Blastococcus saxobsidens DD2: one gene and its partners. The protein of the gene in region 2 interacts with the protein of the main gene of each other region in a pairwise test. Links are inferred from orthologs where the notes say so. Each region holds a gene or a part of one and is shown on either strand. Other genes may lie near its edges. The genes, in order: BLASA_RS00255, dnaE, rplL, dnaN and BLASA_RS02145.

What was found.
Region 1: the proteins of dnaE (region 2) and BLASA_RS00255 interact in binary tests that used the Escherichia coli proteins (3 or more experiments, as listed by UniProt). The link is inferred for Blastococcus saxobsidens DD2 from one-to-one orthologs.
Region 3: the proteins of dnaE (region 2) and rplL interact in binary tests that used the Escherichia coli proteins (3 or more experiments, as listed by UniProt). The link is inferred for Blastococcus saxobsidens DD2 from one-to-one orthologs.
Region 4: the proteins of dnaE (region 2) and dnaN interact in binary tests that used the Escherichia coli proteins (3 or more experiments, as listed by UniProt). The link is inferred for Blastococcus saxobsidens DD2 from one-to-one orthologs.
Region 5: the proteins of dnaE (region 2) and BLASA_RS02145 interact in binary tests that used the Escherichia coli proteins (3 or more experiments, as listed by UniProt). The link is inferred for Blastococcus saxobsidens DD2 from one-to-one orthologs.

The regions. Positions count from the first base shown.
Region 1 is NC_016943.1:58,762-62,612, forward strand. The notes cover bases 701-3,544. They hold BLASA_RS00255 (pyridoxal phosphate-dependent aminotransferase), read left to right. Parts: upstream 701-1,453; coding sequence 1,454-2,635; downstream 2,636-3,544. Other genes in these bases: BLASA_RS00245 (MOSC domain-containing protein), read left to right, coding at 701-1,165; BLASA_RS00250 (RNA-binding S4 domain-containing protein), read left to right, coding at 1,171-1,386; BLASA_RS00260 (nitrilase-related carbon-nitrogen hydrolase), read left to right, coding at 2,632-3,417; BLASA_RS00265 (PRC and DUF2382 domain-containing protein), read right to left, coding at 3,425-3,544. Also shown: BLASA_RS00240 (aldose 1-epimerase family protein), read left to right, coding at 1-435; more of BLASA_RS00245, read left to right, coding at 437-700; more of BLASA_RS00265, read right to left, coding at 3,545-3,851. UniProt on the Escherichia coli protein: Shows aminotransferase activity with methionine and histidine as substrates, and to a lesser extent also with phenylalanine.
Region 2 is NC_016943.1:2,146,490-2,151,614, forward strand. What follows is about bases 523-4,640. They hold dnaE (DNA polymerase III subunit alpha), read left to right. Parts: upstream 523-873; coding sequence 874-4,440; downstream 4,441-4,640. Other genes in these bases: BLASA_RS10130 (GNAT family N-acetyltransferase), read left to right, coding at 523-671; BLASA_RS10140 (hypothetical protein), read left to right, coding at 4,511-4,640. Outside these bases: BLASA_RS10125 (CPBP family intramembrane glutamic endopeptidase), read left to right, coding at 1-189; more of BLASA_RS10130, read left to right, coding at 207-522; more of BLASA_RS10140, read left to right, coding at 4,641-5,122. UniProt on the Escherichia coli protein: DNA polymerase III is a complex, multichain enzyme responsible for most of the replicative synthesis in bacteria. This DNA polymerase also exhibits 3' to 5' exonuclease activity. The alpha chain is the DNA polymerase catalytic subunit.
Region 3 is NC_016943.1:4,177,589-4,181,373, forward strand. What follows is about bases 521-3,298. They hold rplL (50S ribosomal protein L7/L12), read right to left. Parts: upstream 2,217-3,298; coding sequence 1,824-2,216; downstream 521-1,823. Other genes in these bases: BLASA_RS19780 (ABC transporter ATP-binding protein), read right to left, coding at 521-1,440; rplA (50S ribosomal protein L1), read right to left, coding at 3,224-3,298. In the rest of the region: BLASA_RS19775 (MlaE family ABC transporter permease), read right to left, coding at 1-274; more of BLASA_RS19780, read right to left, coding at 304-520; more of rplA, read right to left, coding at 3,299-3,785. UniProt on the Escherichia coli protein: The binding site for several of the GTPase factors involved in protein synthesis (IF-2, EF-Tu, EF-G and RF3). Is thus essential for accurate translation.
Region 4 is NC_016943.1:1,815-5,697, forward strand. What follows is about bases 446-3,321. They hold dnaN (DNA polymerase III subunit beta), read left to right. Parts: upstream 446-1,241; coding sequence 1,242-2,402; downstream 2,403-3,321. Other genes in these bases: gnd (phosphogluconate dehydrogenase (NAD(+)-dependent, decarboxylating)), read left to right, coding at 2,482-3,321. Outside these bases: chromosomal replication initiator protein DnaA, read left to right, coding at 1-192; more of gnd, read left to right, coding at 3,322-3,441; DNA replication/repair protein RecF, read left to right, coding at 3,463-3,883. UniProt on the Escherichia coli protein: Confers DNA tethering and processivity to DNA polymerases and other proteins. Acts as a clamp, forming a ring around DNA (a reaction catalyzed by the clamp-loading complex) which diffuses in an ATP-independent manner freely and bidirectionally along dsDNA.
Region 5 is NC_016943.1:459,346-463,406, forward strand. Bases 782-3,835 are described here. They hold BLASA_RS02145 (DNA polymerase III subunit gamma and tau), read left to right. Parts: upstream 782-1,150; coding sequence 1,151-3,520; downstream 3,521-3,835. Other genes in these bases: BLASA_RS02150 (YbaB/EbfC family nucleoid-associated protein), read left to right, coding at 3,575-3,835. Also shown: BLASA_RS02140 (DMT family transporter), read right to left, coding at 1-686; more of BLASA_RS02150, read left to right, coding at 3,836-3,916; recombination mediator RecR, read left to right, coding at 3,960-4,061. UniProt on the Escherichia coli protein: Part of the beta sliding clamp loading complex, which hydrolyzes ATP to load the beta clamp onto primed DNA to form the DNA replication pre-initiation complex.

The DNA of each region.
Region 1 (3,851 bases), 2.1 Mb from region 2 along the record:
TACCTCTCCGTCGGCGCGACGGCCGACGGCGGTATCGGCGACGCCGAGCTGGCGCTGCCCGCCCGCACCGAGCTGGTCCTCGACGGCGGGATGCCGACGGGGGAGCGCCGGCCCTTCGACGGCGCGGTGGGCCGGATCGGCGACCGGGCGCTGGACACCCCGCTCACCGACCTCGCCCGCGACGCCGAGGGCTGGGCGAACGTCCGGCTCAGCGGCAGCGCCGGCGAGCTGGTGATCTCGGTCGACGCCGCGTGGCCGTGGCTGCAGATCTACACCGGCGACACCCTGCCGGCCGGCCAGTGGCGGCGCAGCCTCGCTGTCGAACCGATGACCTGCCCGCCGAACGCGCTCGCCGACGGCGCCGACCTGCTGGTCCTCGAACCGGGCCAGGAGTGGACCGGCAGCTGGTCCCTGGCCTGGAACCCGGCGGCCTGACGTGCAGGTCATCGAGCTGTGGCGGTACCCGGTGAAGTCGCTGCAGGGTGAGCGGCTGACCGAGGCGCAGATGGGTGTCCTCGGCACCGTCGGCGACCGTCGCTGGGCGCTCTTCGATCGTGGCACCGGCCTGGGCCTCACCGCCCGCCGGGTGCCCGAGCTGCTGTTCGGCGCGGCCCGGGTGCGCCCGGACGGCGGCGTCGAGGTCGTGCTCCCCGACGGCACGGTCACCGCCGACGAGGACGTGCTGTCCGACTGGCTGGGCCGCCGGGTGGAGCTCCGCGAGGCGACCGCCGACGGTGCGGCGCCCAGCTACGAGACGCCGGCCGACGAGGAGGTGCCGGACCCCACCGAGTGGCTGCAGTGGGAGGGTGCGCCCGGTCCGTTCCACGACAGCCCCCGGATCCGGCTGTCCCTGGTCTCGACCGGGACGATCGGCACCTGGGACCGCCGCCGGTTCCGGGCCAACGTCGTCCTGGACGGCGCCGGCGAGGAGGAGCTCCGGGGACAGGAGGCGGACCTGGGCGGGGTCAGGCTGCGGCTCGGCGTCGGCATCCCGCGATGCGTCATGACCACCCGTCCGCAGCCGGGCGGGATCGGCCGGGACACCTCGGTGCTCAAGACGATCCACCGCGAGCGGGACGGGCTGCTGGCCGTGCGCGCCGCCGTGCTCGATCCCGGTGTCGTCCGGGTCGGCGACGAGCTCCTCCCCGACGGACGGGCAGACTGATCGGCGTGCGCACCATCGACCTGCGTCCCGGCGAGGACAGCATCCGGCTCGGCCAGCTGCTCAAGCTCGTCGACGCCGTCCCCACCGGCGCCCAGGTCAAGGACGTGCTCGTGTCGGGCGCCGTCACCGTCAACGGTGAGCCGGAGGAGCGGCGGGGCCGGCAGCTGCGCTCCGGTGACGTGGTGGCCATCGGGGGGTACGACGACGTCCGGATCGGCTAGCCCGAGGAGCTCACGACTCGGCAGTGACAGAGCGGTTCCACGTGGAACCGCCGGGCAGGAGAGCCGCATGCGCGCACCGCTGGCATCCCGGCTCCGGGGCTTCGGGACGACGGTCTTCGCCGAGATGAGCGCGCTCGCCGTGGAGACCGGCTCGCTCAACCTCGGTCAGGGCTTCCCCGACTACCCCGGCCCGCCGGAGGTGCTCGACATCGCCCGGGCCGCCATCGGCACCGGCGCCGACCAGTACCCGCCCGGCCCCGGCATCCCGGAGCTGCGCACCGCCGTCGCCGAGCACCAGCAGCGGTTCCAGGAGCTCGGCTACGACCCCGGCACCGAGGTGCTGGTCACCGCCGGGGCCACCGAGGCGCTCGCCGCCGCCATGCTGGCGCTGCTCGAGCCCGGCGACGAGGTCGTCCTCTTCGAACCGATCTACGACAGCTACAGCGCGTCGGTGGCCATGGCCGGTGGCGTGGTGCAGCCCGTCCCGTTGCACCCGCCGGCGGACGGCGAGGGTGCCTGGACCTTCGACGAGGCCGAGCTGCGCGCCGCCGTCACCCCGCGCACGCGGGTGCTGCTGGTCAACTCCCCGCACAACCCCACCGGCACGGTCCTGGCCGCGGCCGAGCTGGCGGTGCTCGCCGAGCTGGCGACGGCGCACGACCTGACCGTCCTCACCGACGAGGTCTACGAGCACCTGGTGTTCGACGGCGCCCGGCACGTCTCGCTCGCCACGCTGCCGGGCATGCGCGAGCGCACGCTCGTCGTCTCCAGCGCGGGCAAGACCTTCAACGTCACCGGCTGGAAGATCGGCTGGGTCTGCGGGCCGGCGCCGCTCGTGGCCGCCGTCCGCACCGCGAAGCAGTTCCTCACCTACGTCAACGGCGGCCCGTTCCAGCCGGCGGTGGCGGACGGGCTGCGGCTGCCCGACGGCTACTTCGCCGGGATCGCCCGGGACCTGCAGTACCGGCGCGACGTCCTGGTCGCCGGGCTGCGGGAGGCCGGGCTGCCGGTGGTCAGCCCGCAGGCCACCTACTTCGCCACGGTCGACGTCCGCGGGGTGCAGCCGGACGGCGACGGCCTGGCGTTCTGCCGGGAGCTGCCGCGCCGTGCGGGGCTCGTGGCCATCCCGACCGTGGTCTTCTACACCCAGGAACACGCCGCCCTGGGGCGGCACCTGGTGCGGTTCGCGTTCTGCAAGAGCGATGCGGTGCTCGCCGAGGCGGTCGAGCGGCTGAGGAGGCTGGCATGAAGGTTGCGGCGGTGCAGCACGACATCGTGTGGGAGGACCGGGAAGCCAACTTCCGCCGGCTCGCCCCCCAGGTGGGGCGGGCGGCGGCAGCGGGCGCGGAGCTGGTGCTGCTCACCGAGACCTTCTCCACCGGGTTCTCCATGACCCCGGGGATCGGTGAGCCCGAGGACGGGCCGTCGGCGGGGTTCCTCGCCACCCAGGCCGCCGAGCACGGCGTCTGGGTCGGCGGCAGCTGCCCGGAGATCGCGCCGGGCGGCGGGGGGGAGGACGGGGGCAAGGCAGGGCTTCCGTACAACTCGTTCGTCCTGGCCGGCCCGGAGGGGACGACGCACCGCTACCGCAAGCTGCACCCGTTCACCCACGGCGGCGAGCACGAGCGCTTCCGCGCGGGCGAGGGGCCGGTCACCGTGGAGATCGGCGGCCTGCGGGTGACCCCGTTCGTCTGCTACGACCTGCGCTTCGCCGACGTCTTCTGGCACGCGGCCCCGGACACCGACCTCTACGTCGTGGTGGCGAACTGGCCGGCTGCCCGCCGGCTGCACTGGCAGACGTTGCTGCAGGCCCGGGCCATCGAGAACCAGGCCTACGTGGTCGGCTGCAACCGGGTGGGCACGGCCGGGGACGGCACGGAGCACACCGGTGACAGCCGGATCGTCAGCCCGATGGGGGAGCTGCTGGCCACCGCTGCCGGCACCGAGACGCTCGTGCTGGCCGACGTCGACGCCGCCGAGGTGGCGGCCACCCGCGACCGGCTGAGATTCCTGCCCGACCGGCGCGGCTGACCGTCCGTCAGCGGCCCGCCACGCCGCTCTCGTCGACGGTGATCTGCTCGCGCTCCACCTGCTCGGTCACCGTCTCCTGGCCCTGGACGATCTCGGTCCGCACCCGCACCCGCTCGACGGGCACCACCTCGACGGTGATGACCGGCCGCTCGCTGTGCAGGACGATCTCGCCGGGCAGCCCGCCGCTGGCCGCGTCCGCGGCGACGAGCGACTCGCCGCCGACCGCGTCCCCGGCCGGGTCGGCGTCCCCGAGCGGTATCTCCTCGAGGCGGACCTCCTCGCGCCGGATCGGCACGGTCACCTGCATCTCCTCGGTGACCACGTACTTCACCAGCCGCACCCGTCGGGCGATCACCCGCTCGGTGCCCACGCGCAGCCGCTCCTCGCTGCGGGTCATGGCGCCGTCGGTCTCGCCCGCCGTGGCGGTGCCGGCC
Region 2 (5,125 bases):
TACCAGGGCCGGGCGGGGATCCTCCTCACCGGCGTCCTCGGTGGCGTGATGGCCGGCCTCTACCTGGACACCGGTTCGCTGCTGCTGCCGGTGCTGCTGCACGCGTTGATCGACCTCCGGTTCCTGCTGGTGCCGGCCAGTGCCCTGCCCTCGTCGCTGCACGGCCCGCGGGAGGCCCCCGGGGTCTGAGCGGCGCGCCCGGCAGGATGGGCGCCGTGTCGAGCCCCACCGCGCAGGTCGCCACCGCCGCCGACTGGCCCGAGGTCGCACGGCTGCGCACCCGCGTCTTCGTGGAGGAGCAGGGTGTCCCGCCGGAGATCGAGCAGGACGCCGCCGACGCGACCGCCGTCCACGTGCTCAGCCGCGACGACGCGGGGCGGCTGGTCGCCACCGGGCGGCTGCTGGTGGACGGGCCGACGGCGCGGATCGGCCGGATGGCCGCGGCCGCCGACGTCCGGGGCCGGGGCCACGGCGCCGCGGTGCTGGCCGAGCTGCACCGCCAGGCGGCCGCCCGGGGCGCCACGGAGGTCGAGCTGCACGCCCAGCTGCCGGCCCGCCGGTTCTACGAGCGCGAGGGGTACACGGCCGTCGGCGACGTGTACGAGGAGGCCGGTATCGCGCACGTCACGATGCGCCGGCGGCTCGGGGAGGGGCGTGCGGGAGCCGTGTGACGGAGTGGTCCGGATCGCCGAGACACGAACTTGTCGGTGGTCGCCGGTACACCTGTCCAGGTGCGAGGATCGACACCGAACCGGTCCCCGCTCGAGCGGCACCGTCGAACGGCCTTCCCCGCCGGTCATGAGAACCATCCCGCCGACCCTGCCGGTCTCCCGCCGGCCGGGCCGTCGAGACCCGTGAGGAGCACCCCGCACCGTGAGCACCCCGTCCCGCGCAGAGAACTTCGTGCACCTGCACGTGCACACCGAGTACTCGATGCTGGACGGCGCGGCGAAGCTGCCGGAGGTCACCGCGGCCGCGGCGGAGCAGGGGATGCCCGCGCTGGCGATGACCGACCACGGCAACGTCTTCGGCGCCTACGACTTCTACAAGAAGGCCACCGCCGCCGGGGTCAAGCCGATCATCGGCATGGAGGGGTACTACACCCCCGGCTCCCGGTTCGACCGCGCCCCGTTCGACTTCGGCGACAAGCTCCTCGACGAGGAGGGGGACGGCGGGTCCAACCGGGGCAAGGCCGCGTACACCCACATGACGCTGCTGGCCCGCACCACCGAGGGCATGCACAACCTGTTCCGCATCTCCTCGCTGGCCAGCCTGGAGGGGCAGTACCGCAAGCCGCGCTTCGACCGCGACCTGCTGGAGAAGTACGGCACGGGCCTGATCGCCACCACCGGCTGCCCGTCGGGCGAGGTGAACATGTGGCTGCGCGCCGGCAAGGAGGACAAGGCGCGCCAGGCGGCCGCCGACTTCCAGGACATCTTCGGCAAGGAGAACTTTTACGCCGAGCTGATGGACCACGGGCTGTCCATCGAGAAGAAGACCCGCCCCGCGCTGCTGGCCATCGCCAAGGACCTCGGCATCCCGCTGCTGGCCACCAACGACCTGCACTACACGCACAAGGAGGACGCCGACGCCCACGACGCCCTGCTGTGCATCCAGACGGGGTCGCGGCTCAACGAGCCCAACCGCTTCAAGTTCAACGGGAACGGCTACTACCTGAAGTCCGCCGCCGAGATGCGCGCGCTGTTCACCGGCGACCTGGCCGAGGCATGCGACAACACCCTGCTGGTCGCCGAGCAGTGCGAGGTCACCTTCACCGAGGGTGCCGACCTCATGCCGCGTTTCCCGCTGCCGCCGGGCGAGGACGAGACCTCCTGGTTCGTCAAGGAGGTCGAGCGCGGGCTGCACAAGCGCTACCCCGGCGGCATCCCCGACCACGTGCGCAAGCAGGCCGACTACGAGGTCGGAATCATCAGTCAGATGGGCTTCCCGGGGTACTTCCTCGTGGTCGCCGACTTCATCAACTGGGCCAAGGACAACGGCATCCGGGTCGGCCCGGGCCGCGGCTCGGCCGCCGGCTCGCTGGCCGCCTTCGCCATGGGCATCACCGACCTGGACCCGCTGGCCCACGGCCTGATCTTCGAGCGGTTCCTCAACCCCGAGCGCGTCTCCATGCCCGATGTCGACATCGACTTCGACGACCGCCGCCGCGGCGAGGTGATCCAGTATGTCTCGCAGAAGTACGGCGAGGAGCGGGTCAGCCAGATCGTCACCTACGGCACGATCAAGGCGAAGGCCGCGATCAAGGACGCCGCTCGCGTGCTGGACCGGCCGTACTCGGTGGGCGACGAGCTGACCAAGCTGATGCCGCCGGGCGTGATGGGCAAGGACATCCCGCTGTCCGGGATCTTCGACCCCAAGCACGAGCGCTACAAGGAGGCCGCGGAGTTCCGGGCCCGCTACGAGTCCGACCCGGGCGCGGCGGAGGTCGTCGACCAGGCCCGCAAGCTCGAGGGCCTGAAGCGGCAGTGGGGCGTGCATGCGGCCGGCGTCATCATCGGCCGGTACCCGCTGATCGACAGCATCCCGATCATGCGGCGCGAAGCCGACGGGGCGGTCATCACGCAGTTCGACTACCCGACCTGCGAGACGCTCGGCCTGCTGAAGATGGACTTCCTGGGCCTGCGCAACCTGACCGTGATCGACGACGCGCTGCGCAACATCGTGCTGAACGGCAAGGAGCCGATCGACCTCGACGAGCTCAGCAAGGACCTCACCGACAAGGCGACCTACGAGCTCCTCGGCCGCGGTGACACCCTCGGCGTCTTCCAGTTCGACGGCGGCCCCATGCGGTCGCTGCTGCGCCTGATGCGGCCGGACAACTTCGAGGACATCTCCGCCGTCGGCGCGCTCTACCGCCCAGGTCCGATGGGTGCGAACTCGCACACCAACTACGCGCTGCGCAAGAACGGCCAGCAGGAGATCACCCCGATCCACCCGGAGCTGGCCGAGCCGCTGGCGGAGATCCTGGGCCAGACCTACGGCCTGATCGTCTACCAGGAGCAGGTCATGGCGATCGCCCAGAAGGTCGCCGGGTACTCCCTCGGCAAGGCCGACCTGCTGCGTCGCGCGATGGGCAAGAAGAAGAAGTCCGTCCTGGACGCCGAGTACGTCGGCTTCGAGGCCGGCATGACGGCCAACGGCTTCTCGGCCGCCGCGGTCAAGACGCTGTGGGACATCCTGGTCCCGTTCGCCGACTACGCATTCAACAAGGCGCACTCGGCCGCGTACGGGCTGGTCTCCTACTGGACGGCCTACCTCAAGGCCAACTACCCGGCCGAGTACATGGCGGGGCTGCTCACCAGCGTCGGCGACGACAAGGACCGCCGGCCGATCTACCTGGCCGAGTGCCGGCGGATGGGCATCAAGGTGCTCCCGCCGGACGTCAACGAGTCGTCCTGGGACTTCACCGCCGTCGGCACCGACATCCGCTTCGGCCTGGCCTCGGTGCGCAACGTCGGGACCAACGTCGTGGAGTCGATCGTCCGCGCCCGCGAGGAGAAGGGCGCGTTCAAGGACTTCGCCGACTTCATGCGCAAGATCGACACGGTGGCCTGCAACAAGAAGGTCATCGAGTCACTGGCCAAGGCCGGGGCGTTCGACTCGCTGGGCCACTCGCGTCAGGGCATCGTCGCCGTCCACGCCCAGGCCGTCGAGTCCGCCATGGGGCTCAAGCGCAAGGAGGCCGAGGGCCAGTTCGACCTGTTCGGCAGCTTCGGCGACGAGGGCGGCGCGGAGGACCCGTTCGCCGGTGCCCTGGACCTCACCATCCCGACCGCGGACTGGTCGAAGAGCGAGCGGCTGATGTTCGAGCGGGACATGCTCGGCCTCTACGTCTCCGACCACCCGCTGCACGGCGTCGAGCACGTGCTGGCGGCCAACGCCGACACCCCGATCGTCGAGATCAACGCCGGCGGTGTCGAGGACGGCGCGAACGTCACCATCGCCGGCATCCTCACGGCGGTCTCCCCGCGCACGAACAAGCAGGGTGCGCCGTGGGCGATCGCGACGGTGGAGGACCTCGAGTCGGGCATCGAGGTGCTGTTCTTCCCGAAGACCTGGGCCGAGGTCTCGGAGAAGGTGGTCCGCGACCAGATCGTCGTGGTCAAGGGGCGGATCAGCCGCCGCGACGACCAGCCGTCGCTGTTCGGCTCGGAGGTCGTCATCCCCGAGCTGACCGACGGGCCGCGTGGTCCGGTGCTCGTGTCCATGGCGGCGGCGCGCTGCACCCCGCCGGTGGTCGAGCGGCTGCGCGAGGTCCTGGGCAGCCACCCGGGCACCACCGAGGTCCAGCTCAAGCTGGTCAACGGCAGCCGGGAGACCGTGCTCCGTCTCGACCAGGGGCTGCGGGTTCGCCCGAGCACGGCGCTGATGGGCGACATCAAGGCGCTGCTCGGTCCGACCAGCGTGGCCCTGCTCTGAGCCGGCGTCCCCTCGCGGTCGACGGGGGGCGGGGACCGCGGCCCTCGCGCGTGCGTTGTTCACTGGGCGGGTGAGCACCGCACCGCTGCCTGCCCGCCCGATGCTCGGGGTGCCTGCGCACGCCTACTGGCGGGGGTGGCCGGAGGTCCGGCAGGACCTCCGCGCCGGGCGGGCCGTGCTGCTCGGCACGGTGCTCGCCGGTCTCCCCGCCGGCGTCCTGTGGTGGCTGCTCGCCCCGCGGGAGGACTACCGGGTGACCGAGGCCGGCCCGGTGCCCGTCGGCGGCACGCCGTCGGGGGAGCTGCAGGTCGGTGACGACGCGGTGCTGCTGTTCGTGCTGCTCGCGCTCGGCCTCCTGGCCGGGGCCGCGGCCTGGCGGGTGCGCCGCGGTCGGGGCGTCGGCATGCTGCTCGTGCTGGCGGTCGGCACGTCGCTGGGCGCCGTGCTGGCCTGGCAGACCGGGGAGCTGCTCGGCGCGGCGCCCACCGCAGCGCAGCTGACCGAGCTCGGCGCGCAGGTGACCACGGGGCTGCGGCTGGGCTCGCTGCCGGTGCTGGCGGCTGCGCCGTTCGGGGCCCTGCTGGTCTACCTGGCCGGCGCGCTGGTGGCCGCCGACGACGGCCTGGGCCGCACGGTGCCCAACGGCGAGCAGCTCGTCGGCACACTGCCCCGGGGCAGGTAACCC
Region 3 (3,785 bases), 2.0 Mb from region 2 along the record:
GGAGCACCGCGAGGACGGAGGCGGACCCGGTGAAGGACTGGGCACCGAGCTGCCGGGTCAGCGAGCCGAGCTGGAGGGCGATGACCGCGCCGAAGGGGATCGCGACCAGCGCCGTCGGCAGGATGGTGACGCTGGCGACGAACCAGGTCTGCTGGATGAACTCCCGGATCTGGAAGGGCCGCCTGGGCAGCGCCTTGAGCACGTCCAGCGCGAAGGCGAACAGGTTGCCGCTGGCCGCCAGCGGCCGGGTCGGCGAGAACTTCCCGTCGAGCAGACCCGGGGCCTTCGGCCGTTCGGTGGCGGTCACACCTCGCCCCCGGACCGGGGCAGGACGGCCGTGGCGGTCGAGCCGGCGGGCATCGCGTCGGGCTCGGGGGCCCAGTGCCGGCCCGCGGAGCCCCGCGTGGGGGTGTAGACGCCGGCGTCCACCTGGGCCAGCAGGTCCTGGGGCAGCGAGGCACGGATCGCCTCGGCGGTCTGCGGGTCGAACTCGTGCAGCATGCGCGCCACCCGCTCCTGCCGCCGGCGGGCCGCCTTGCGCTCGGGCAGGCCCGGGGTGGGCTCCAGCTGCGGCGGGACGGCGTCGCCCCCGGAGGCGCCCTTGGGTCCCACCCCGTTGTGCTGGTCGCCGCCGCGGGCCTCGAGTGCGGCCATCTCGGCCTCGACCTGGGCGACGTCCTTCTCCTCGCTCATCCCGATGGGGCCCTCGCGACGGCCGTTGAGGAACTGCCGCACGACGGGCTCCTGCGAGGTGAGCAGCTGCTCGCGCGGGCCGAACATGACCAGGTTCCGGCGGAAGAGCAGTCCGAGGTTGTCCGGCACCGTCCGCGCCGTCCCGATGTCGTGCGTGACGATGAGGAAGGTGGCGTCGATCTGGGCGTTGAGGTCGACGATCAGCTGGTTGAGGTAGGCCACGCGGACCGGGTCGAGGCCGGAGTCCGGCTCGTCGAACAGGATGATCTCCGGGTCGAGGACCAGGGCACGGGCCAGGCCGGCGCGCTTGCGCATCCCGCCGGAGATCTCGCCCGGGAGCTTCCCCTCGGCGCCCTGCAGACCGACCATGTCCATCTTCTCGAGGACGATGCTGCGGATCGCCGACTCGCTCTTCCGGGTGTGCTCGCGCAACGGGAAGGCGATGTTGTCGAACAGGTTCATCGAGCCGAAGAGGGCGCCGTCCTGGAACAGCACCCCGAAGAGCTTCCGGACCTCGTAGAGCTTGAGCTCGCTCGTGCGGACGATGTCGGTCTCGTCGATGACGATGGAGCCGCGCTCGGGCTTGAGCAGCCCGACGAGCGACTTGAGGAACACCGACTTGCCGGTGCCGGAGGGGCCGAGCAGGACGGAGATCTCCCCGGGCGGCAGGGTGAGCGTGACATCGCTCCAGATGTTCTGGCTGCCGAACGACTTGGTCAGCCCCGAGACCTCGACTGCGACGCCCACGTGTCCTTCGCCTCCCGCTCCCGGCCGAGCTGCCAGTTCCCCGCCCCGCCGCACGACGGGCCCCGGCAACGCAGCAGCCTGACCTGCTCCACATCCGGAGGGTCACGCCACGCGCCACTACCAGTCAGTAACGATCACCTGCGGCGGAGGTTACGTGTGTCACGTCGGTTACGTGAGCCGGATCTCGTCCTCGGGTCAGAAACCACCCGGACATGCGACAGGGGCCGCCCTCCGGGAGGAGGACGGCCCCTGTGCGGGATGGTGCATTCCCGGCTCGGGCCGGGAGGAGGTCACGGACCGTGACCTACCCGGCGATCGAAGCCGCCGGGTGAGGGGTCACGTGCCGGTGACGTACCCGGCGATCGAGACCGCCGGGCGAGGGGTCACTTGACCGTGACGGTGGCGCCGGCGCCCTCGAGGGCGGCCTTGGCCTTCTCGGCAGCGTCCTTGGCGACCTTCTCGAGGACGGGCTTCGGCGCGTTGTCGACCAGGTCCTTGGCCTCCTTGAGGCCGAGCGAGGTCAGACCGCGCACCTCCTTGATGACCTGGATCTTCTTGTCGCCGGCCGCCTCGAGGATGACGTCGAACTCGTCCTGCTCGGCAACGGCCTCGTCGCCACCGCCGCCGCCACCGGCGGCCGGGGCGGCCGCGACGGCCACAGGAGCAGCAGCGGTGACGTCGAACGTCTCCTCGAACTGCTTCACGAAGTCGGACAGCTCGAGGAGGGTCATCTCCTTGAACGCGTCGAGCAGCTCGGCGCTGGAAAGCTTCGCCATGGTGATCTCCTTCTGGGTCAGTCGTCGCTGGCCGCGTCGGCGGCCGGCGAGTCGGTGGCCTGAGCGGCCGTGTCGGGGGTGGTGTCAGCAGCAGCTTCATCGGAGGCCGGGGCGGCCGCGGCGGGAGCCTCGGCAGCCGGTGCGTCGGCGGCCTTCTTCTCCTGCAGTGCGGCGGCCAGGCGGGCGACCTGCGACAGCGGGGCCTGGAAGAGCCCGGCGGCCTTGGTCAGGTTGCCCTTCATGGCGCCGGCCAGCTTGGCCAGGAGCACCTCACGGCTCTCGACGTCGGCGAGGCGGGTGACCTCGGCGGCGTCGACCGTGCGGCCCTCCACCACGCCGCCCTTGACGACGAGCAGCGGGTTGGCGCGCGCGAAGTCACGGATGGCCTTGGCGGCGTTCACCGGGTCACCCTCGATGAAGGCGATCGCCGTGGGGCCGGTGAGCAGCGGGGCGAGATCGGAGAAACCGATCGAGTCCGCCGCCCGCTTCGTCAGGGTGTTCTTGACGACGGCGTAGCTGCTGCCCTCACCGAGGGAACGGCGCAGCTGGGTCAGCTGCGCCACGGTCAGCCCGCGGTACTCGGTGAGCACCGCCGCACTCGAGTTCTGGAACCGCTCGGTGATCTCGTCGATCACCGCGGCCTTCGCCTGCGTGGGCATGGGCCTCCTCTCGTCTGTCGGGCGACCACCGGCCGTTGCACGACTGCGGGCGATCAACGGCCCGGGAGACGAGAACGCCCCGGCGCAGGGCGCACGGGGCGAGGGACGGGCGCACGCGCCCGTCGATCGAACCGTCCTCCTGCGCGGGTCGCCCGGATCTCCGGGACCTTCGATCGCACGCGGACGTGCGACGACCAACGGTCTTGGGGGGAACAGCGGCAACGATACGCCATACGCCGACGGCCCCGCCGCGCGGGTGCGCAGCGGGGCCGTCCTGGCTCACCTGGCGGGGTCCTGGCTCACTGTCGGCGGTGAGCCAGGACCCGGAACGACCAGGTCACCTGATCATCAGGCGGTCGGCTCGTCCGCCGTCAGGTTGCGGGTGCGGTTCGGGTCGACCGGGATGCCGGGGCCCATGGTGGTGGAGATGGTGACCTTCTTGAGGTAGCGGCCCTTGGCCGACGACGGCTTGGCGCGGAGCACCTCGTCGAGGGCCGCGGCGTAGTTCTCGACCAGCTTGGCCTCGTCGAACGACGCCTTGCCGATGACCAGGTGCAGGTTCGCCTGCTTGTCGACGCGGAAGTTGATCTTTCCGCCCTTGATGTCGTTGACGGCCTTGGTGACGTCGGGGGTCACGGTGCCGGTCTTCGGGTTCGGCATCAGGCCACGGGGGCCGAGGATGCGCGCGATCCGGCCGACCTTGGCCATCTGGTCCGGCGTCGCGATCGCGGCGTCGAAATCCAGGAAGCCGCCCTGGATGCGCTCGATCAGGTCGTCGGTGCCGACGACGTCGGCACCGGCGGCCTCGGCCTCGGCGGCCTTGTCACCGGTCGCGAAGACGATGACGCGGGCGGTCTTGCCGGTGCCGTGGGGCAGGTTGACCGTGCCGCGGACCATCTGGTCGGCCTTG
Region 4 (3,883 bases), 2.1 Mb from region 2 along the record:
ATCGCGATGTACCTGTGCCGGGAGCTCACCGAGCTGTCCCTGCCGCGGATCGGGGCCTCCTTCGGCGGCAAGGACCACACCACGGTCATGCACGCCGTCAAGAAGATCACCAACCTGATGAGCGAGCGACGGGCCACGTACACGCAGGTCACCGAGCTGACCGCACGGATCAAGAGCCGCGCCCGGCAGTGACATTGCGGTCCTCCGGACCGCCCCGCGGCCACGTGCCGTTCCCCTGGTGCATTGAGCCGCTGCCCATGTCCCGATCGGGAGCCCTCCGGGCCCCGCGATCGGTCCACCGCGGCTCGCTGCCGTCCCGGCTCCTCCTGCGCCGTCGCCACGGCCCTGCCGGGGCCATGCGCCCTCCCTCGGTCTTCTGCGCGCCCTTTCCGACCCTCTTCGGAAGCCTCCGGGATGGCGGGGTTGCCGTGACGGTGCGCAGCCGGGCCGATCACCGTCCGGACGGGCGCCGGCCGACGCCCCGCACCGGTCGACAAGTCGTTGTCCACACCTGTGTGGATCCCTGGGGACGACGGAATCGCCGGTTCTGCGCCCGCCGCCCGCCGGGGCGGGGACGGTCGACGTCGACAGATCGAGAAGTTGTCCCCAGGAATGTGCACAGCTTGGGGGAAAGTCGCGTGCGACCGATCGGCGGCCACCACATCCGGGACGCCGCCCGCTGCACCCACCCGCGCCGGAACAGCCGCGCCTCCCGGCTGACCTGCGCGAACACCATCGGACCACGCCCCCGGTCGAGCACCGGGCCGCCGGGCACGGCGCACGGCCGGCGCCCCTGGGGACGCCACGGGGAGAGACAGGGGACAGCAGGTGGACCGACGCGCGCTCCGGTGCACAACCGTCGATCTGTCCACGTGTCGACAACAGGAGGACGCTGACCGCCCACAACGGGCCAACAGCCCCACTCGGCCGCTGACCTGCGGAAAGGAGCTCGTTCCCCACCTTCCACACGTGTGATGACGAGGATGAGGGAGTTATCTCGAGAGATTCTTGAACCACACCCTGGGTGGGGACGCTGCGCCGGCAGGGCTTCCGAACGGTCGGCAGCAGGAGCGCCGAACCCATCGAGGGACCGGGGTTTCCCCACGGGGCACTGCAACAGGCACGATGAGCACCGCACCGGGGCCGTCGCGCTCCGCTGCACGTCGAACACGAGCTCCGGGCCCGCACCGGTCACCCCTCGGGTGATCACGGGAACGGACCGAACATGGGTGGGTCGAGAGATGAAGTTCCGGGTGGCACGTGAGGTGCTCGCCGACGCCGTCGCCTGGACGGCGCGCAGCCTGCCCCCGCGGCCGTCGGTGCCGGTCCTGGCGGGCATCCTGCTCGAGGCCGACGGGAACCTGCTGTCGGTCTCCGGCTTCGACTACGAGGTGTCGGCACGCGCCGAGGTCGACGTCCAGACCAGCGAGAGCGGTCGCGTGCTCGTCCCGGGCCGGCTGCTCGCCGAGATCACCCGGGCGCTGCCCCCGCACCCGGTCGAGATCACCGCCGAGGGCCCGCGCCTGGCCATCACCTGCAGCAACGCGCGCTTCAGCCTGCCGACCCTGCCGGTCGAGGACTACCCCTCCCTGCCGTCGATGCCGTCCGCCGCGGGCATCGTCGACAGCGACGTCTTCGCCGAGGCGGTGGCACAGGTCGCCATCGCCGCCGGCCGCGACGACACGCTCCCGATGCTCACCGGTGTCCGCCTGGAGATCGACGACGACCGGATCACGCTGGCCGCCACCGACCGCTACCGCCTCGCCGTCCGCGAGTTCACCTGGCGGCCGGAGACCTCCGGCCTGTCGGCGGCCGTGCTCGTGCCCGCCCGCACGCTCGCCGAGGCGGCCAAGACGCTGACCAGCGGCCCGGAGATCACGTTGTCGTTGTCCTCGGGCAGCTCCGGTGAGGGCATCCTGGGCCTGTCCGGCAAGGACCGTCGGACGACGACGCGGCTGCTCGACGCCGAGTTCGTGAAGTACCGCGCGATCATGCCCAACGAGTCGCTGGCCAACGCCACGCTGCCGGTCGGCCTGTTCACCGACGCCGCCAAGCGGGTCGCGCTGGTCGCCGAGCGCGGTACGCCGCTGCGCTGCGAGTTCACCCCCGGTCAGGTCACCCTCCGGGCCGGGGGCAGCGACGACGAGGGCCAGGCCGAGGAGCGCTGCGACGTCGACTTCGAGGGCGAGCCGCTGACCATCGGCTTCAACCCGACATTCCTGCTCGACGGGCTCGCCGCCGTGCACACCGACCACGCGCGGATGGACTTCACCAGCCCGCTCAAGCCCGCGGTGCTATCCGGCGTCGACGAGCCGTCGACCGACGACGACAAGCCGGCGGCCCCGGCCGCGCCCCCCGGCAGCTACCGGTACCTGATCATGCCGGTGCGGCTGCCGGGTTGATCGGGCGAACGTCCACGTCACCGGGCCCGGAAGGCGAGACTTCCCCCCGGCGAGCACGATGAGCAGGACCACCACGAGCATGACCACGACGACGAAGGGCGGGATCGTGCAGCTGGGGCTGATCGGGCTGGGCAAGATGGGCGGCAACATGGCCGAGCGGCTGCGCCGCGCCGGTCACGAGGTCGTGGGCTACGACCGCGCGCCGGGCAAGCGCGACGTGGAGAGCCTGCCGGAGCTGGTGGAGGCGCTGAGCGCACCACGGGTGGTCTGGGTCATGGTGCCCTCGGGTGATCCGACGAAGGCGACCGTCAAGGAGCTGGCCGAACTGCTCAGCCCGGGCGACGTCGTCATCGACGGCGGCAACTCCAAGTACACCGACGACCAGGTGCACGACGTCATGATGCGCGAGAAGGGCATCGGCTACATCGACGCCGGCGTCTCCGGCGGTGTCTGGGGCCTGGAGAACGGCTACGCCCTGATGGTCGGCGGCACCAAGGAGGACGTCGCCAAGGCACAGCCGATCTTCGACGCCCTCAAGCCGCCGGCACCGCACGACGAGTCCGGGCAGGAGATGCCGGGCGCCGGGTTCGTGCACGCCGGGCCGGTGGGCGCCGGCCACTTCAGCAAGATGGTCCACAACGGCATCGAGTACGCGCTGATGCAGGCCTACGGCGAGGGCTACGAGCTGCTGGCCGCCGTCGACCTCGTCGAGGACGTCCCGGGCGTCATCGCGTCTTGGACCCAGGGCACGGTCATCCGGTCCTGGCTGCTCGACCTGCTGGTCCGGGCGCTGGACGAGGACCCGGAGCTCGACGGGATCAGCGGCTACGCCGAGGACTCCGGCGAGGGCCGCTGGACCGTCGAGCAGGCGATCGAGAACGCCGTCCCCGTGCCGACCATCGCCGCCTCGCTGTTCGCCCGCTTCTCCTCCCGCCAGGACGACTCGCCGACGATGAAGGCGGTCGCCGCGCTGCGCAACCAGTTCGGCGGGCACGCGGTGCGCGCCGTCCAGGCGCAGGAGGCCGAGCGGCCCGCGTGACCGGACCCGGGACGGCCTGAGGTGTACCTCAGGCACCTCCAGGTCGGCTCCTTCCGCAGCTGGGAGCGGGTGGACCTGGGCCTGCCCCCGGGGCCGACCGTCTTCGTCGGCCGCAACGGGGAGGGCAAGACCAACCTCGTCGAGGCCGTCGGCTACCTCGCCACCATGAGCAGCCACCGGGTGTCCGGCGACGCGCCGCTGGTGCGGCACGGCGCCGCGCAGGCGGTGGTGCGTGCCGCCCTCCGCCGTGGTGACCGGGAGCTGCTCGTCGAGGTCGAGATCAACCCCGGGAGGGCCAACCGGGTGCGGGTCAACCGCGGCCCCCTGCCCCGCCCGCGGGAACTGCTGGGCCTGGTGCGCACCGTGCTGTTCGCACCCGAGGACCTCGCCCTGGTCCGCGGCGACCCCACCGAGCGGCGCCGCTTCCTCGACGAGCTGCTCG
Region 5 (4,061 bases), 1.7 Mb from region 2 along the record:
TCGGCGGTGAACCGGAGGCCGGCGGCCAGTGCCACGGGGGTGAGCAGCAGCGCCCCGAGGGCGAAGCCCACGAGGGTCACCGGTACCCCGGCGGGCACGCCGGCGCCGGCCAGGGTGACGACGGTGTAGCCGAGGGCCGACCCGACCGCCAGGAGAGCACCGAGCACCACGGCCGTCCCGGTGTCGGCACCGGCCGAGACCCCGACGAGCAGCACCAGCCCCACGAGGGCCACGACCAGCGCGACGGCGGTGGTCCGATCGGGGCGGCCGTGACCCAGCAGCGAGGCGCCGACGGCGATCAGCAGCGGCGCCAGGCCCAGCGCCACGAGGGTGGCGATGCTGACCCCGCTCGCGGCGACCGCGGCGAAGTAGGCCAGCTGGTACGCGGCCAGCCCGGCGCCCACCAGGAGCAGTCGGACGACGGTGCCGCGGGTCACCGCGGGTGCGGGTCGGGACCGGCGCCGGGTGGCCGCCCAGAGAGCGAGGAGGACCACCGCGCCGATGGCCATCCGGTGCCAGGCGATGTCGAGCGGGCCCAGATCGCTGCGCCGGGCGACCACCGCGCCACTGAGACCGGAGGTGCCCCAGCAGAGGGCGGCGAGCACGACGAGGGGGAAACCGCGGCGGGCGGCGGCGGGGACGGCGGTCGGGCGCTCGCGGTCCGCGGTGAGGTCGGGGGTGGACATGACGCTCCAGGTGCCGGTTCCGGTGGGGGACTCGTCTCCGGAGCGCGGCGCGCCGGTGCGCGGATGGCTCCGGGTCAGGACCGGGGCGGCGGGAGCACGAGGCGGAGGCGGGGCGTCACGGGAAGCAGCGTAGCGGGGCGTGCGGCACCGGCCGGGCCGATTCCTCTACAGTGGTGCGCGACCCCTCGTGTGGCGTCACCCTGTGAACCTCCCCAGGGCCGGAAGGCAGCAAGGATAAGCGGGCTCTGGCGGGTGCGCGGGGGGTCCCTGTCTTCTGCCGGCCTCCGGCCGACACCGCGATGACATCGCGGTCCTCCGGACCGCACCGCGGCCAGGTGCCGTCCCCCTGGTGTGCGGAGCCGTTGCCCGTGTCCCGATCGGGAACCCTCCGGGCTCCGCGATCGGTCCACACTGTCGGCGGTCGCGTCCGCTGTGGTGTCTCACGCCCCGCGTAACCTGCTGCCGTGGCTCTGGCGCTCTACCGCAAGTACCGCCCGGCGACCTTCGCCGAGGTGGTCGGGCAGGAGCACGTCACCACCCCGCTGATGAACGCGGTCGACGCCGGGCGGATCAATCACGCGTACCTGTTCAGCGGCCCGCGGGGCTGCGGCAAGACGTCGTCGGCCCGGATCCTGGCGCGCTCGCTGAACTGCGAGCAGGGGCCGACGTCCACGCCGTGCGGGGTGTGCGGGTCCTGCATCGCACTCGCCCCCGACGGCCCGGGCTCGCTGGACGTCATGGAGATCGACGCGGCCAGCCACGGTGGCGTCGACGATGCCCGGGACCTCCGCGAGCGGGCGTTCTTCGCGCCGGTGAACAGCCGCTACAAGGTCTACATCGTCGACGAGGCGCACATGGTCACCACGCAGGGCTTCAACGCCCTGCTGAAGGTGGTCGAGGAGCCGCCGGACTTCCTCGTCTTCGTCTTCGCGACGACGGAGCCGGAGAAGGTCCTCCCGACCATCCGCTCGCGCACCCACCACTACCCGTTCCGGCTGGTGCCGCCGACGACGCTGCGCGCCCTGCTGGAGAAGACCTGCGCGGCCGAGGGTGTGCAGGTGGAGCCGACCGTGTTCCCCCTGGTCGTCCGGGCCGGCGGCGGCTCGGTGCGCGACTCGCTGTCCATCCTCGACCAGCTGCTGGCCGGCGCCGGCCCCGAGGGCGTCACGTACCGGACCGCGGTCGGGCTGCTCGGCGTCACCGACGACGCGCTGCTCGACGAGACCATCGACGCGCTGGCCGCCCAGGACGCGCCCGGCGTCTTCCGTGCGGTCGACCGCGTGGTCGAGGCCGGCCACGACCCCCGGCGCTTCGCCACCGACCTGCTCGACCGGCTGCGCGACCTCATCGTCCTCGACGCCGTTCCCGACGCGGGCGGCAACGGGCTGCTCGACTGCCCGCCCGACCGGCTGGACCTGATGAGCTCCCAGGCCCAGGCGCTGGGTTCGGCGACGCTGTCGCGGATGGCCGACACCGTGCACGAGGGCCTGGGCGAGATGCGCGGCACCACCGCGCCGCGGCTGCTCCTGGAGCTGGTCTGCGCCCGCATGCTGCTGCCGGCCACCGACGGCTCCGCCGCCGCCACCCTCCAACGCCTGGAGCGCCTGGAGCGGCGCATGTCGATCGCCGGCGAGCACGCCGGCCGCCCCGGCGCCGAGGTCGCGCCGGCAGCGGCCCCCGTCCGGGAGGCTCCGGCGCGCGAGGCCGCGCCCCGGGACAGCGCGCCCGCTCCCGACCCGGCCGGCCCGCGCCGGGAGTTCGTCCGCCGGTCGCAGACGGGAACCGAGCGCTCCGGCTCCGGGGGACCGGCTGCCGCACCGGCGGCCCCACCGGCCCCACCGGTCGCGCCGAGTCCGGCTCCGGAGCCGGCTGCCCCCGCACGTCCCGCGGCCGCGGCGCCCCCCGCCGCCGCGCCATCGGCACCGGCTCCGGCTGCGGGAGGCGACTGGCCGGAGACCGCCCGTCCCGGTGCGAAGCCGCCCGCCGCCGCACCGTCGGCCGCCTCGACCGACGACTGGCCGGAGACGGCCCAGCCGGGCAGCCGCCCGCGCCCGGCGGCGCCCCAGCCGTCCGCACCGGCGGCAGCCGCCGCGGCACCGGCCACCGACGCTCCCGGCCGGCATCCCCGGGAGGTCGTGGACGAGCCAGACATCCCGCTGCCGCCGGAGCCCACCGACGACGAGGACTGGCCGCACGCCGCGCAGCCGGGCGCCGTCCGCGCCGCCGAGTCGCGGCTCGAGCAGCCACGCCCGCCGGCCTCCCCGCCGCGTGCGGCCGCGGAGTCCGCGCCGGCCCCCCGTGGTGGCGAACCCACGCCCGTGGTCTCGGCGAACCCACCGGAGACCGCCTCCGACGGCGAGCTGACCACCACCGACGTCCGGCGGGTGTGGCCGGAGCTGCTCGCTGTGGTGAAGAAGCACAAGCGCACCACGGAGGCGCTGCTGAAGAACGCCCAGGTGCACCAGCTGGCGAACGGTGTCCTCACCCTCTCGACGTCCTCGCCGGCGCTGGCCCGGCGGCTCGGCGACGACCTGAACAAGGACGTGCTGCGCGCGGCGCTCAACGAGCTGCTGGGTGTGCGCTGGCGGGTGGACGCCGTGGTGGAGGGGGCCGGTGCCGCGGCCGGCTCGGCGAAGGCGGCCCCGGAGGCGGTCCGCGAGGCGGCCCGGGCGGCCGAGGCGGCCGAGGCGGCCGAGGCGCGGGAGCTCATGGCCGAGCGCGCGGCGGAGAGCTCCTCGGGCGGCGACCGCGAGCCGGAGCCCGCCGTCGACCAGGAGCAGGCGGCCCTGCAGCTGCTGCGGGCCCAGCTCGGCGCCCGGCCGGTCGACGGCTGAGACGCCAGGGCGGCGCGCCGTCGCCTCGTCGTACCGGCGGCCTACTCTCGTGACATGTTCCCCGGAGGCCAGCAGCCCGACCTGTCGCAGCTCATGAAGCAGGCGCAGCAGATGCAGCAGCAGCTCGCCGCCGCCCAGCAGGAGCTGGCGGCCACCGAGGTCACCGGCAGCGCCGGCGGCAACCTGGTCACCGCCACGATGACCGGCGACGGTGACCTCACCGCGCTCACCATCGCGCCGGCGGCGGTCGACCCCGACGACCTGGAGACGCTGCAGGACCTCGTCGTCGCCGCGGTCCGGGACGCCAAGCGCGCCGCGGACGAGCTGACCGCCAGCCGGATGGGCCCGCTCGCCGGCGGCCTGGGCGGCGGCGGCCTGGGGCTGCCCGGCCTCTGATCGGGCGCGCCCGCCCGATCCACACCGCAACCCGAGGAGCACCGTGTACGAGGGTGCCGTCCAGGACCTGATCGACGAGCTCGGTCGCCTGCCCGGCGTCGGGCCGAAGAGCGCCCAGCGCATCGCCTTCCACCTGTTGTCGGCC